DNA from 3 places in the Paenibacillus sp. FSL H3-0457 genome. Region 2 is predicted to be linked to each of the others. Evidence: predicted binding sites of a transcription regulator. Region 2 holds the regulator's gene; each other region holds the start of a gene.
The links. Region 2 encodes NrdR, which represses ribonucleotide reductase genes. Its sites were predicted from a motif close to AACACNATATATNGTGTT; they were not measured.
Positions count from the first base shown of each region.

Region 1: MHH25_RS28620 (anaerobic ribonucleoside triphosphate reductase) is a predicted target of NrdR. The motif match lies at 2,113-2,130, and genes of this name have one in related genera.
Region 3: MHH25_RS10695 (adenosylcobalamin-dependent ribonucleoside-diphosphate reductase) is a predicted target of NrdR. The motif match lies at 2,371-2,388, and genes of this name have one in related genera.

Region 1 covers NZ_CP150283.1:6,505,118-6,510,643, reverse strand. Annotated here, with positions in the region: gene nrdG (anaerobic ribonucleoside-triphosphate reductase activating protein) at 1-107, opposite strand, end outside; gene MHH25_RS28620 (anaerobic ribonucleoside triphosphate reductase) at 104-2,065, opposite strand; gene MHH25_RS28615 (histidine kinase dimerization/phospho-acceptor domain-containing protein) at 2,547-4,184, shown strand; gene MHH25_RS28610 (aldo/keto reductase family protein) at 4,341-5,279, shown strand; gene MHH25_RS28605 (diguanylate cyclase) at 5,405-5,526, opposite strand, start outside.
Region 2 covers NZ_CP150283.1:2,196,927-2,202,452, reverse strand. Annotated here, with positions in the region: gene MHH25_RS09975 (S-layer homology domain-containing protein) at 1-1,624, shown strand, start outside; tRNA gene MHH25_RS09970 (tRNA-Ala) at 1,882-1,954, opposite strand; gene nrdR (transcriptional regulator NrdR) at 2,139-2,606, opposite strand; gene MHH25_RS09960 (alpha/beta-type small acid-soluble spore protein) at 2,723-2,944, shown strand; gene MHH25_RS09955 (lytic transglycosylase domain-containing protein) at 3,027-3,590, opposite strand; gene coaE (dephospho-CoA kinase) at 3,587-4,183, opposite strand; gene MHH25_RS09945 (manganese efflux pump) at 4,193-5,008, opposite strand; gene mutM (DNA-formamidopyrimidine glycosylase) at 5,109-5,526, opposite strand, start outside.
Region 3 covers NZ_CP150283.1:2,360,735-2,366,260, forward strand. Annotated here, with positions in the region: gene MHH25_RS10685 (YqhG family protein) at 1-182, opposite strand, end outside; gene MHH25_RS10690 (SNF2-related protein) at 186-1,949, opposite strand; gene MHH25_RS10695 (adenosylcobalamin-dependent ribonucleoside-diphosphate reductase) at 2,450-5,089, shown strand; gene catA (type A chloramphenicol O-acetyltransferase) at 5,172-5,526, opposite strand, start outside.

The DNA.
Region 1 (5,526 bases), 2.7 Mb from region 2:
GGACTGAAGCAGCCCGGACAGGCGTGACGGCATCCGCTGATGAACAACACGGCACGCAGGCCGATTCCTTCATTCACCGATTCCGGGATGTAACCATATAGATTCACCGGTGTTTCACCCGATCCCGCACTTCGGCTTGCTTAGCAGCATTGAAGCGTACTTTGTAATCTCCGGTCAGATAGCCAGTTACGCGGCGTAACCGCTGGAAGTGTACATGGTTCTCATGGGCTTCACAGCTTGGGCATACATCCCCAATGACGCCTTCATAACCACATGCAGGGCAGCGATCAATTGGATGATTAATGGAGAAATAACCGATATCCTGCGCCAGTGCATACTGTACAATTCGCAGGAAAGCTGCGGTGTTGGCCCGAACGTTTCCGTCAAGCTCCACATAGGAGATTGCACCCGCGTTACATAACGTATGGAACGGTGCCTCCAGTTCAATCTTCCGATATGCTGGAAGCGTGTGGTAGACCGGGATATGGAATGAATTCGTATAATACTCCCGATCATTCACTCCGGGAATAATGCCATAACGCTCTCTGTCGATCTTCGTGAATTTGCCGGACAACCCTTCAGCAGGTGTGGCAAACAGGGTGATATTCAAGTTATGCTGCTCGCTCATCCGGTCACAGAACTCTCTCATGGTCCGAATAATGTTGAGCGCTTCGCGATGTACATGAGGGTCCTGCCCATGATGGCGCCCATAGAGAGCTGTCATACATTCCGCGAGTCCGATAAAACCAAGAGATAATGTTCCATGCTTTAAAAGCTCGGCAACCGGCTCGTTCGGGCCAAGCTGTTCTCCACCTTCCCATACACCCTCCCGCATCATGAAGTCCGATGCCTTGGCAGGCTGCAATGTCTGAATTCGGTAGCGCTGCAACAGGCCGGAAGCGGCATTATGCATAACTGACTCCAAAGCAGTATAGAATCCGGCTCGGTCAGCGACAGCTCTTGCACCTTGGCAGATGCCAAACCGGATGCCGAGCTTCACGAGGTTAATGGTGTTGAAGGACAGATTACCTTTACCACTTTGACGATTGCGACCAAACCGGTCAGCCAGTGTACGTGTGCGGCATCCCATAGTTGCGATGATCGTATCCGGATCTTCCGGATGATAGAAAGGCAGATTGAAAGAGGCATCCACATTGACAAAGTTAGGATACATCCGCCGGGATGAACAGCTGACTGCGAGCCGGAACAGATCATAGTTCGGCTCTCCTTGAGCCTGATTGATCCCCTGTTTACATTGGAAAATATGTTGAGGGAACACGGGAGTCTCCCCGTTGCCCAGGCCACGAATGGTTGCTTCCAGCAACGAGCGTGATACCAACCGTCCTTCCGCAGAAGTACATAATCCATAGTTCAGTGAAGTAAATGGAATCTGACCACCCGCCCGGCTACTCATCGTATTCAGGTTATGAATCAGTGATTCAGCAGCTTGTCCTGTCTCCAATTCAGTCTCTTCATAGGCGAAGGCATATGCCCGCGGACATTGATTCTTCGCTTCGATGCTATCCAGATGAAGCTGTTCATCCCCGATCAGAACATTTTCACCAAAGAGCCGTTGCCCTTTGCGGTAGTGTTTGCGGAACGATCGCTGTACATAAGGGGCCAGATCCCAGTCAATTTTATTGGCCGATACACCGCCATATTGACTGTTCTGCTGGGATTGGAAGATGATCGCAACCAGAGCCATGGCAGACATGATCGTCTGAGGTGTGCGAACCGATCCGTTACCTGTGTTGAAACCCGCAGCAAGGAGACGGTCAAACGGGATAAAGATACAGTTGGTCGTTCCAAGTGCATACTGATCCAGATCGTGTACATACAGATCCCCATTCTCCACAGCTTGGGCAAGCTCTTTCGGCAACACATGACGCAGAGCATGCCACTTGGCGGTCTCCGAACCGAGCCTGCTCATCTTACCACTGAAGGAATCCCCGTTCAGATTCGCATTTTCCCTCAGCGTATCGGCGTCTTCTGCGCCAATAATTCGTCTTCCCAGGTCGGATAATAGATCGGATGCCGGTGGGGTGGCATACTCAAGCATGTTCATGTAAGGTTCCTCCTAAAATGATTTTGGTTATCATTCAATTTACGTTAAATACTATATGTAGATTCGTCTTATCCATTTATAAACTATATGTGGTTTTTTGGGTGTGATAATGATCACAGAGCTTACTGAACAAAGTGGACTTTCCTTTAATTGCTGCGGATAAAGGTTCCCAAAGTCTGAGCGGAAGCGTATAATTTCTAGTTATTCTGCAAGTATAATATTCGAAGTCGGACAAGATGGACTTTAATCAAGCTGAAAAGGCGAGTTGCAATGAATTCGCGGTCGTTAAACCATCCGTTTAAGACCTGCTTTTGTCCACAAATGGGCAATAGGCAGGGAGTATGATTCTCTTATACTTCTACGGTGTTAATCATATAAGTATAGATTGTGACAGCTATTCGGATTTTTGATGACCCCTGTACGTGATTAAACATTCTGAAATACAGATTTGAAAGTGCAGCTAAGATAAGAGGGGTGAATCATGGGGACGGCAGAAGGCATTACAAGAGGCTTCTATGAAGATATAAAGGAAGCTGCGGCCCACATCGTAGACGTATTAAGTGGTATATTGAAGGTCAATACCATCTTTGTTGCCACGAATGACGGGGTGACCAATGTCATTTTGGAGGCCTTTAATCGTACGGAAGAGTTAGTTGTTAAAGGCAGTGCACTTCCATTTACGGATTCATATTGCAGCCTGGTATTAAGAGACAACGGTAACGTGCTTACGATCCCGGATACATGTGAACATCCGATGACACGATCCATGGGCGTTACGAGCGGACTTGGCAATCGCTTTTTCGTGGGCGTGCCTATTATGAGAAGATCGGGCGAAACATTTGGTACCATCTGTCTGATGGATGATCCTGGTTATGTAATCAGCGAAACCGATATGAAGACACTGAAGGCGATGGCTGTATTCCTGGGTTATGTTGTTGATCTGGAAAGCACGTTGCATGTTCAGGAGCGGAAATTGAGTGATTCGGAACAAATGCAAGAACAGCTCCAGGCAGAGAAAGAACGTGCCGAATCTGAGGCTATGACCAAAACACAGATGTTGAAGCTAATGAGTCACGAGATTCGCAATCCTTTGAACGGTATTTTGGGACTGACAGATCTGATGCGCACACCGGATATGCCTGAGGAGCAGTCCGAATATGTGAATATGATTGAGACAAGCGGCAATATTCTGCTTTCCTTGCTGAATAATATGATGAATTTCAACATTAATGAAGCAGGTAAAACGGTTATACATGATGATCCGTTTGATCTGGTAGGCACCATTGAGAATACCGTGTATCTCTATGCCGGGATTGCGACGGGCAAGAACATTGAGCTGGGATTAAATCTTGAACTGAATGTATCTCAAGTGTTCGTTGGGGATGAAGTCAAGATTGGACAGTTGCTTGCACACGTCATTCAGTATGCTCTCGATTCAACGCGTGAAGGTTCCGTTCTGATCACAGCAGTGGTGAACGGAGAAGAATTGGAGGAGACCGGTACACTTCAGCTCAAGGTGAAGTACACGGGTCAGATGTTATCGGACAAGAAGACCCCAACCTTTAACAGCCAAGATGAAAATTTGAATATCCAAAAACTGATTGGAAGCAATCTAGGTTTAGCTGTAAGCCAGAATCTTGCCATTCTCATGCATGGCCGTATTCAGGTGAGTAGTGTGAAGGAAAATGAGACGGAATTCAACATCTCCCTTCCATTGCGCAGATACTGGGAGTTACCTCAACTCGCAAGTGTTCAGCAACGGTTAAAAGGGAAAAAGGTGTTGCTTGCCAAGGACCCTGATATTTTGCAAGGTGTCTCTTCCCTGATGCGTAGGTGGGAGATGGATGTACACATGACCTCGGGTTTGACATTAGCGCATGATTGGATCAAGGAAGGATTCATGCCGGATGTAGCCGTTGTGGATATGGGATTAATGGAAGGTGGCGCGGTTGATTTTGTACATGAACTGAAACAGCGACTGGAGAATCTGCCCGTCATTGTTCTTGTTCCTTATGGTATGCACATTGAATTACATGAAGCAGAAGCCTTTGATGCTGTTCTAACCAAGCCGGTCAGACAGGCTGATCTGTTGAATGCATTGAGCATTACTTTGCCTTAAATCATGATCAGAGAACAAATCTTTATTCGGCGCACCTGTTATAGGTGCGCTTCTTTTCATTTTCCATTTTCTGAGCCAAAGCCCTTTTATTCCGAGCTGGTTACGTTACAATAGAATGTGAACTTCATCTTTATAACCAACAGAGGAGGATGTACATTGGATTATCGCAGATTAGGTGGAAGCGGACTGAAAGTCAGCGAGATCAGCCTGGGAAGCTGGCTGACGTACGGAGGGTATGTGGAACGTGAGAATGCGGTGAAATCAATTGAAACTGCATTTGATGAAGGCATTAACTTTTTTGATACTGCCAATGTATACGAACGGGGTGCAGCAGAAGAACTGCTGGGGCAGACGCTCAAAGCATATTCCCGTGACTCTTATGTACTTGCAACCAAAGTATTTGGCAAAATGGGTGATGGTCCGAATGACCAAGGGCTGTCTCGCAAACATATCAAGGAGCAATGTGAAGCCAGCTTGAAGCGCCTGGGCGTTGAATATGTGGATATCTATTACTGCCATCGTTATCATACCGAAACACCAATTGAAGAAACACTCCGCGCGCTCGATGATCTGGTACGCCAAGGCAAAGTGTTATATGTAGGCGTCAGCCAGTGGACAGCGGCTCAGATGGAAGCTGCGTTGGGTACAGCAGATCGTCTGCTTCTGGATCGTATCGTGGTTAATCAGCCGGTGTACAACATGTTTGACCGTTATATCGAAAATGAAATTATCCCGCTCGGTGAGCGTAAAGGCATCGGACAAGTCGTATATTCCCCGCTTGCTCAAGGTCTATTGACCGGGAAATATACGTCCGTTTCCGATATCCCAGAGAATAGCCGTGCTGCCAAGCTAGGATGGGACGAAGGAAAGATCAATGTGGATCGTATCGGGAAAGTTCGTCAACTGATTGAAGTGGCGGACAAGCTGGATCTGAAGGTTGGGCAACTGGCCCTTGCCTGGATTCTGCGCCAAAACAATGTATCCAGTGCACTTGTAGGGGCGAGTCGTCCCGAGCAGGTAAAAGAGAACGCGGCTGCATCTGGCGTGAAGCTGGATGCTGCCATTGTGGAGGAGATTGAGAGTATCCTTGCTTGATCTCCTGTCATTACACAAGCTGAGATGATATGCAATGATCTATAAAGAAAGGGATGTCCTGTGCGCCTGAATGGGCGAACGAGACATCCCTCTTTTTGGAGAACGTTGAAAGGTTAGATCTTACTTTAAAGTGTAAGAGGCAAGGAGCGAAAAGTTAAGGCACATACACGGTTACGCCCTGTATTCTTGGCTTCATATAAAGCGCGATCGGCCTGTTCGAAGAAGTCGTCATCGTCATGATCATCAC
Region 2 (5,526 bases):
CAATCAATTTGATCAGCCAAATCTGAGGCCTAATCCGGCCAACACACCTGTTCTGGCTGATTACATAGCGCACGAAGTTGAAGCGGCGGTTCTTTACAACGAGATAACTATGGGGGATTGGAGCATAGCTCCCACGGCGCAGTCCTCTAACTTGCCGGTTTGGAACAATGACTACACAGACGTCTTTGATTGGATGTTCTCGCAGAGAAAACCGGTCGTCCCCGGTGCTCCGAGCGGCTTCAAGGCGACAGCGGGTGACGGACAGGTCACATTGAGCTGGACCGCCCCTGCTGACGACGGTGGCAGTGCGATATTGGGCTACAAGGTATGGTATGGCAACGTGACGCCGGTCACACTGGATGCGACGGAGACCAAATATACCTTTAAGAACCTGACAAACGGCCAAGGCTACAACTTCACCATCATCGCGGTGAATGCAAAGGGCGACGGCGCGGAGATCAGTGCAACGACGACGCCGATGAAGACGACGACTCCCACTGTGCCTGATTCTGGCGGCAATACGGGCAACACCGGAAATACCGGCAACACCGGTAATACGGGCAACACCGACAATACGGGCACCGGGACAGACGCTGGAACGTTAAAGTCGACCTACACAGTGAATACACCGAAGGATAAACCCGCGATCACAGACAAAAACGGCAACACCACCCTTCCCGGTGGCGGCGAGATTGCGACCAAAGGCGGGACGAAGATTAAGGTGCCCGAAGGCACAACGATAGACTCAAACGGTAAGGTAACCATTCCGGCAGGCAAGAGCGCCGAAGTGACACTCCCCGGCGGCAACAGCACAGTGACCATTTCGGGAGGCTCGACGATAGCGAGCGACGGTACGGTTACAGTAGGCGGCAAAGACGCGCATGTGAACCTGCCCAACGGCAACCGTGTGGATATCCACGGCGGATCGAAGATACGGAGCGGCGGAGCGGTTGTGGTAGGACCGAGCGGCGCAAAAGTTAGCTTAGATAACGGCATGTCGCTGAACATCCGTGAGGGTACGGAGCTGGCGTTTGATGACGCCACCCCACTGGGCTTCCTCGTGCTATCGGGCAATCCTTTCAGGGATGCCAACATGGACGACTGGTTCTACAACGATATAAATTTCGCCTACACATACGATCTTTTCAACGGCACGACGTCCACGACGTTCTCACCCCGCACCGCAATGACGCGTGCAATGTTCGTGCAGGTACTGGCCAATCTTGAGAACGTAAACCTCTCCAGCTACACGAGCTCCCGCTTTAACGACGTGACGGACGGACAGTGGTACACGGCGGCAACCGAGTGGGCGGCCGAAAAAGGCATAGTCAACGGTACAAACGCAGACCTGTTTGACCCCAATTCACCGATGACACGCGAGCAAATGCTGGTGATACTGTACAACTATATGAAGTACAAGGGCTATGAGATACCTGAAAGCCACGCTAAGTCCTTCACGGATCAGAGTGAGATCAGCTCCTGGGCGTTGGAAGCCGTTCAGGCGCTGCAAGGCAACGGCATTGTATTAGGCAAACCGGGCAACTTTTTTGCTCCCAAAGCCACCGCCACCCGCGCCGAAGTAGCCACGATCTTTGTAAGATTCGTCGAATATCTGGCTAAATGAAAGCGTATACAGATAAATGCAGCCCCTTCCGGTTGGTCAATTTCCAGCCGGAAGGGGCTGCTTGTTTTCAAACTGTACTTTTTTTGACAACTCCACAGTCAGGACTTTAAACCCTCTATTTTTGCATCTAGAATATTCATCCCCAAGTCCAAAAAATTCTAATTAATTAATTAATTAATTAATTAATTAATGCATGTTCTGATTTATTTCACGCACAAAAAAACGCCATCACAATAATGTGATGGCATTCTTGATTATGGAGCCTAGGGGGATCGAACCCCTGACCTCATCGCTGCCAGCGATGCGCTCTCCCAGCTGAGCTAAGGCCCCAGGATATGAAATAGATAACTTGTCCAACACTGCTATGTTCCACAGGCGACTCCTATATCATATAAAATCCAGCTTTCGCTGTCAATCACTTTTTAAGATCCAAAGTGATTGGAGAAGAACAACCGATTTCTCTGGTACACACGGACTGGAACTCCAGACTGCTCTTCTCCCTTTACCAACTTCACTAATCCTCCAGATCGTCTTTGGACAACAGGGATTTCAGTTCTTTCATGAACATATTGATATCTTTGAACTGGCGGTATACCGACGCAAAACGGACATACGCCACTTCATCGACCGGAAACAACTGTTCCATCAATAACTCACCAATCTGGCGACTCTCAACTTCAGCATCGGCTGTATTACGCAGAGATTTCTCCACTTCAGATACCATCATCTCCAGGGTCTCTACGGAGACTGGACGTTTCTCACAGGCACGAATAAGCCCACGGAGAATTTTGTCCCGGCTGAACTCTTCACGACTGCCATCTTTCTTAATGACGATCAGTGGAGTCTCCTCAATCATCTCAAACGTTGTAAATCTTCGGGCACACTGCTCACACTCACGGCGACGACGAATGGATTTTGCTTCGTTGGCCGGACGCGAATCAAGCACTTTGGTACCCATATAACCGCAATAAGGACACTTCAAAACAGATCACTTCCCACGTTTTACTTTTTACCACATATTCCCTGTACTGATTTTGTAATGAAAAACGCATTGCCGACACATAATACTTTTACCAACCCGCGAGGAGGTGAACAGCAATGGCACAAAGCAATGGTAACTCCAACAACTTGGTGGTAACTAAAGCTTCCGCAGCACTCGAGCAAATGAAATATGAAGTTGCTCAAGAACTCGGAATCAGCATCCCACAAGACGGATACCAAGGTAACATGACTTCTTACGAGAACGGTTCGATCGGTGGATACATCACGAAGCGTCTGGTAACAATTGCAGAACAGCAATTGGCAGGTCAATACCAATAATATCTGCATCGTAATACGCTACACAGAGGAGCATGGAGCGGCCGGTGAACAACCGGCCTGCTCTGTGCTTCTACTTATATACTTAGAACGTATTATAGATCTTTACATACTGATTATAATAGTAAATGACTCTTTGTACATAGTGACGCGTCTCACCAAACGGAATATCTTTCACTGTATCGAACGAGCCATCCCATACACCATCTCTAAGCCAACTGTTCACTTTGCCTGGACCCGCATTATAGGCAGCGATCATAACTGCTTCATTGCCATCGAATTGATCGGACAGATTCCGCAGATACCATGTGCCTAACTGAATATTTCGTTCTGGCTCGTGCTTTAATTCCTCCAGCGAAGTGTCGGGAATTTTGGCTTGTTCCAGTATCCAGTTCGCCGTGTCCGGCATCAGTTGCATGAGCCCAATGGCACCTCGTTTGGATTCCTTGCTTGTCTTGAAATTGGTCTCCACCTTGATAATGGAAGCAATTAGAAACGGATCAACCTCATAGCTCTGAGATTGGGCACGGATCTCTTCCTTATAATGTATGGGATAGAACCATGCCATCCAGTTTGTATTCAGAAATAACACCAGTACAAAGGAAACAAACATCAACAGCAATACACGTTTCTTACGCAATATTCTCATAACAAACCCTTACGCTGTAGATATGAGTCAATTTGCTGTTCCGTCTCAGGCCATAAGCCGCTGTTATCGATGACAATGTCAGCCAGCTGTTTTTTGCGCTCAATATCCATCTGTACATCCATTCGAGCCTCAGCCTGTGCTGCAGTCATTCCATCCCGACTCATCAAGCGATCTCGTTGCACCGATCTCGGGACATATACAAGCATGACTTCCTCGAAACCGTCCTCCAGACCTGATTCGTAGAGCAAAGGAATATCAGATACCACAAGTTTATCCGGATGTTGCAACGCGTATGCAGCAGCCCGTTCGCGCATCTCTCTTCGGATCGCCGGATGTGTGATAGCCTCCAATGCCTTTCGTTCCTCTGGTTGTTCGAAAACAATACTTCCGAGCTTTTTCCGATCCAGTGTTCCATCTTCGTTCAGTATGGCTTGTCCAAACCGCTTAACAGCGGCGGCCAACACGGGATGCCCGGGCATCATAACTTCCCGGGCAATAACGTCTGCATCGATGAGCAACGCTCCCTTACTGGCGAGATAGGCGGAAACACTGCTTTTGCCTGTCGCGATCCCGCCGGTTAAGCCTATATTCATCGTTTCACCTCATAACAACTTCATTATTCCCATAATCATTAACAATAGCGCTGGCAATACAGACAGTCTTCGCATCCAGCGCAGAGCTGAGAATCGTAGGCCAACCTTCATGCCGAGTGACAGAAAAGCCCCACTAAACAGTGCAATAATGAGTGCTGTCCATAGTGTAGGGAATCCCAGAAGTGCCGCTCCCAAACCTGCTCCAAACGCATCCAGAGACAGGGCAATACCCAGCCACATCGCTTCTTGAGCAGATATACTCCCCGAGTTATCCATATCCGCCTTGGAGGGACTGCGAAGGATCTGAATGACAACGCCCAGCTTGCGTAGCTCCAGTGTAAATACCATTCGTTCCAGTGATCCATTTGAAGCCGACTGCTCCAGATCCAGTGCGAGCACCTGATTCCTGCCCTTTGAAGCCGACAGTCTCTCTTGTGCTTCTCCCACTCCAGTTACCTTTGCTTCTGCTGCCTCACCCATTCCAGTGTCTGTTTCCAGCTGTTCTTTGCCTTGCTTTCGAATTAGTTGCAACAGTGACCATGCACCAATACCTATCAATATAACGGCTCCCACGATCGAAGCGATATCCGGTGACACCACATGGGACAACAACACACCTACTTGCATCGACAAGGCAATAACCAATCCCGAACAGATCGAAATAACAGCGATAGATAACAGGGGAATCTTAGTCCTCCGTAACCCATATGTAATCCCGACTCCAAAACCATCTAAACTAAGCGCCAAAGCAAGCGCCAGCAATGAAATAAAATGATGCAGCACCCCGGACTCCTCCTCTGTGCGGTACTCGTGCCAACTGAAGATGCCAGTATGGGTATACGCCCGCTTATTTCTGCCATATCAGTATATGGAGGGAGGAATCCAAGGGTGCTATGTTTTCATCATTTCGTTCATTCAGTTCATGTTACAGCAGCTGACAGTTCGGACAAAAATGCGTGCCACGGCCACCAACCACCGTTTTTTCAATTAACGTACCACAAGTTGTACAAGGTTCTGATTTGCGTCCATAGATTTTCAGTTGATGCTGGAACATCCCCATCTCACCCTGTCCATTCACATAGGACTTGATGGAAGATCCACCTGCATTCACTGCATCTTGCAACGTAGCCACAATCGCTTCATGAAGCACCGTTAACTGAGCTTCGGTCAGTGTCTTGGCGATGGTCTCGGGATGGATACCTGCGCGAAATAGAGCCTCGTCCACATAAATATTCCCGATACCAACCACATATGCCTGATTTAAAAGTACAGCCTTGATTTTGGTTGTACGCTTGCCAACCGCCTCGCGGAATGCAGTTACCGTAAAGGCTGGATCAAGCGGC
Region 3 (5,526 bases), 160 kb from region 2:
TCAGCGGGTGCTCCGGTTCGTTCCACGAACCCCCAATAATAGGGGCGATTGGTCAACGCTTTGTCCGCCTCAGGCGAGAGTTTGACTGTAACATGGGCAGGAGAACGCTCCATAATCTGACAATCCAGTGCTTCCAGATAGGTGAGAACATAAGCCTGCACTTCATGGGGAGACATGGTCATGAGTTAGCTACCTCCTTTACGAAGATCTAACAACCCGGATACGGCAGGCCCTTCATCTGAAACCTCACGTTGAATAGAGTTCAGCGATTGTCCAAGTGAATCCATTTTGCGGCGAATATCTTCATCAGTTTGTGATTCCAGCATGATTTTGTACAAACTTTTCTCAATAGACTCCTTCTTCTCTAACCGTTCCAGAATGACATCCAGCCCGCCGATCACCATCTCAAACATATTGATCTTCTCATGTAGCAGATTCAGAATATGTTCCTCTATGGTTCCCGTCGTAGATAAATTGAAAATGTTCACGTCATTCTGCTGTCCCAGCCGGTGTACCCGACCGATCCGCTGCTCAACCCGCATAGGGTTCCAAGGCAGATCAAAGTTGATCATATGATGGCAAAATTGCAGATTGATGCCCTCACCACCTGCTTCGGTTGCAATCATGGCCTGCACACGCCCGCGGAAGAGATCCATCATCCAGTCTTTTTTGCCTCGATTCATGCCACCCCTATAGGGTACAGCCGTAAGCCCATTGTTGCGGAAATAGTTTAGCAGATACTCCTGCGTGGCCCGGTATTCGGTGAAGATAATTACTTTTTCATTCATGTTCCGAACCAGTTCCATCGTTTTCTCCGCTTTGGTATTCTCCTTGATCGCTTTAATATGGGCAACGAGTTCCCAAATCTTGTCCCGAAGGGGAGAGTCCAGCGGAAGTTTCTTCGACAGATTAACAAGCGTCACGAATACAGCATCTCGACTGCTGCACACTTCACGCTGCAATGTAACAAGGGAGAGCATGCTACTTAGGTTGCCGCCAGCTTCCTGGTACTGGTCTTTAACAAAGGAAGTCACGCCATCATAAAGCGCTTGTTCTTCAGGCGATAGTTGCAGATTCACGTTGGAGACATTCCGTTTGGTAAATTGAACGGGGCCTTCGCCGCGGCGGTTACGAATCATGACTTTGGATAACTCGTTCTTAAGCTGTTCCTGATTTTTCGGAACCCGTTTGTCTACAACAAAGTTGGCCGCAAAGTCACCCTGACGACCCAGTTGACCGGGCTTCAGCAGGTTGATCAGATTGAACAACTCGCTCATATCGTTCTGCACAGGTGTAGCTGTGAGCAGCAGACAATACTTTTTGCGCAATTTCAGCATGAATTGATAGTTGGTTGTTTTCTTGTTTTTGAGTTTATGAGCCTCGTCAATAATAATCATGTCGTAATCAGTATTCAGCAGCATATCTTTATGCGGGTCACGTTTGGCTGTATCCATGGAAGCAACAACCACTTCATTCTGCCAGGAATAGGCCTTTTTCTGGGCAATAGCAGGGATGCCAAATTTTGAATTCAACTCCCGTACCCATTGCAGTACAAGAGAGGCTGGCACGAGAATGAGTACCTTGGATACGAGACCTCGAACCATATATTCTTTCAGAATGAGACCGGCTTCAATGGTTTTGCCAAGACCCACCTCATCGGCGAGAATGGCCCGGCCTGACATTTCAAATAATACTCTGCGTGCAGTGTCCATCTGGTGAGGGAGTGGAGTGAGACCTTGTAGATGCTTGAGACATTGGATCTCGTCAAAATTGGGAATCAGGTTGGTCTCTTCGGCTTGAATGCCGAGTTGGAAGAGTCGATAATCCCCCCAAGGACCTCCTTTATCCAGTCGTGATTCCAATTGATTAATCCAGGTCCGATCAAATTCCAACGGAACGGGTAGCTCGGCTACGGGTTGATTCATGTGGTGCGGGTTTTTCCGGTTCATGGTGTTTCCTCCCCTGCCATACGTGATGACGTTTTATTCGTAGGTAATAGTATGGACGAATGAGAGTCAGTTCATAACTATATAAGTTGAACTACATTTTATTTGCACGAACACTACGATGACAGAACAACCTTCCAATCGCTGTTATCCCCAGATTTCTTTGATTCCCTTTTCTGGAGGGGGAAAACCCGGGGATAGCGTATGCTTTCGATGCAGCTTTCTTTCAGAAAGCTTTTAGGCCAACGCTTCGCTTCTTCAGGTTATTTCTGTCCTCTCCGTTCTTGTGTAAAAAGTTTAGTTGAACCAATGTGAACTACAGTTTATTTACAAGAAGCTTGTCCGAGTATAGGGAGTCTATGAAGATGGACTGTGATAAAAGTCGCATGGAAAATCAATATATGGTGTAATATACTGTTTTTATATCACTATATGTGGTGTTTCATCATAATTTACTCTTATAGTGAAAATGGAGCTTTATATCGGGGAGGTTGAATGTAGCGATGAAATCGAACCAACGATCGTACCAATTAGAAGGACTCAGCGAAAAAATATTTCTGGACCGATACGCCTGGAAGGACGCTGATTCGAATCATGCCAAGGTCGGAGATGTGGTATTGGTATTAACGAAGGATGATCCGAAGTTCCCAACCAAGGAAGTGGGCGAAATCATAGAACGTCAGGGTCAGCTTGTACAGGTAAGGACTCGAAGCGGAGAGATGATTGAGACAAGTGTGGAGAAATTGACACTCAACATAGAAAAAACACCGGAAGAGATGTGGGACCGTCTTGCCAAAGCGATGGCTTCTGTCGAATCCACAGCCGATCAGCGGGCAACGTGGGAGTCCAAGTTCCGCTCTGTGTTGGAAGATTGGAAGTTAGTACCCGGAGGCCGCATTGCTGCGGGTGCGGGGGCAAGCGACGAGTTGACACTCTTCAATTGTTATGTCATTCCGTCTCCGCAAGACAGTCGGGGTGGAATCATGAAGACTTTGACCGAGATGACGGAGATTATGGCACGTGGGGGAGGTGTTGGCATTAATTTGTCCTCTTTGCGTCCTCGCCGAGCGGTGGTGAAAGGTGTCAACGGATCATCCAGCGGTTCCGTATCGTGGGGCGGATTGTTCAGTTATACGACTGGACTGATTGAACAGGGCGGAAGCCGCCGGGGTGCGCTCATGCTGATGATGAATGACTGGCATCCGGATGTGCTTGATTTTATTACTGTGAAACAAACGATGGGGCAGGTGACCAATGCCAATCTGTCTGTATGTGTGAGCAACGCATTTATGGAGGCTGTCAAGCAGGACGGAGATTGGGATTTGGTTTTCCCCGATACGAACGATCCGGACTACGACACCGAGTGGAACGGAGATATGCAGCAATGGAAAGCCGCGGGTCATTCGGTGGTGCACTATCGTACACTGAAGGCTCGCGAAATCTGGCATACCATTATTGAATCAGCCTGGAAATCGGCAGAGCCTGGTGTGGTATTCATGGAGTACTATAACCAGATGTCCAACAGCTGGTACTTCAATCCGATTATCTGTACTAATCCGTGCGGGGAACAAGGCCTGCCTGGCTGGGGTGTATGTAATCTGTCTGCCATTAATCTGTCCAAATTCTACGATGAAACAAATCATGATGTGGCATGGGATGAACTGGCGGAAACCACTCGTATCTCGGCTAGATTTTTGGACAATGTCATCGACGCAACACCATATCATTTTGAGGAAAATAGACTGAATCAGCAGCGTGAACGCCGGGTTGGGCTTGGCACGATGGGACTGGCAGAGCTGATGATTAAGCTGCGTATTCGATACGGCAGTCCTGAATCTCTTGCATTTCTGGATAAACTGTATGGATTCATGGCGAAGGAGGCCTATCTGGCATCGGCAGAGATTGCAGCAGAGAAGGGAGCTTTTCCAGCTTTCGAAGCTGAACCGTATTTACAGAGTGGATTCATGAAAAACATGGTTGCGACGTACCCTGAAGTGGGAGAGGCCATTCGTAAACAGGGCATTCGAAATGTCACACTGATCACACAAGCGCCAACGGGAAGTACAGGTACGATGGTGGGCACATCAACAGGTATTGAGCCGTATTTCGCCTTCAAGTATTTCCGTCAAAGCCGTCTAGGTTATGATGAACAGTTCGTACCGATTGCACAAGACTGGCTGGATGAACATCCGGGTGAAGCTTTACCAGACTATTATGTGACGGCAATGGATTTGTCGGCTGAGAATCACATACGGGTGCAGGCTGCGATCCAGCAATGGGTGGATAGTTCGATCTCGAAGACGGCCAACTGTCCGGCTGATTTTACAGTGGAGGATACGGCTGAGCTGTACGAACTGGCCTTCGACCTTGGCTGCAAGGGAGTAACGATATACCGCGATGGTAGCAGGGATGTGCAGGTGTTGTCCACGTCGAAGAAGGAAGCGACCCAGGCTGAAGATCAGAACACGGCGGAAGCTGAAGAGAAGACAGTCGTATCTGCTATAGAAAACCCGAATAATGCTGAAGTACAGGCAAGTGATGGAACTTCCAATAGCCAGGTTGGTGTTAGAACGCATTCTTCTGATCAAGCCCCGTCCTCATCTACAGTACTGGATAAACAATACAGAAGCCGTCCTCAAGTACTGCGCGGTGCGACATACAAAATCAATACGCCATTTGGTATGGCTTACATTACGATCAATGATCTGGAGGGAACGCCGGGTGAGATCTTCCTGAACGTGGGCAAAGCGGGATCGGACGTGTTTGCCATGGCTGAGGCACTCGGTCGAGTATGCTCTCTGTTCCTTCGATACGGAGACCATGGGCACAAGGTTGAACTGTTGATCAAACATCTCAAGGGAATCGGTGGTTCGGGAGCGATTGGCTTCGGAGCCAATAGGGTGGAATCGATTGCTGATGCAGTCGCCAAAGCATTGGAAAGTCATGTACAGAGCGATGTGCAGGAGAACGAACCTGGAGCATTACAAAAACAGAATCAAGTGGAGAGCACGTATCCAAAAGTAGAGGATAAGAAAACCTTTATCGAATCGAGAGATTTATGTCCTTCATGCGGCTCGGCATCCCTGATGAATGTGGAAGGTTGCAAAACATGCAGCAACTGTGGGTACAGTAAATGCAATTAAATATCTTTTGAAAAAAAGAGAAAAAGAAAGGCACTCCTGACTCCATTACGAAGTCAGGAATGCCTTTTTGTCATTTAGCTAACTAACACCAATCCTGGCATCGATCTGCAAGTGATTGCAATTCATTAAATACAACACCAGCATGGTAGCCGTCGCACACGGCGTGATGTAACTGAACGGATAAGGGAAGATATACTTTATCGTTCTGTTGAACATATTTCCCCATCGTGAAAATAGGCAACAAGTAGGTTCCCTCATTGTAAATATTCAGATTAAATCCCGTAAAGTTCACCCAAGGAATACTGGAAACGGGAAAAGTATTTGGCGGTTCATTGGGTTTGGCAACAAATTGTTTGTGATCTTTGTAATTCTTCATATCTTCCAGATAACGAATGTGGAACGTCTCGAAATCTTCATGGAATGCTGTCCAGATTGTT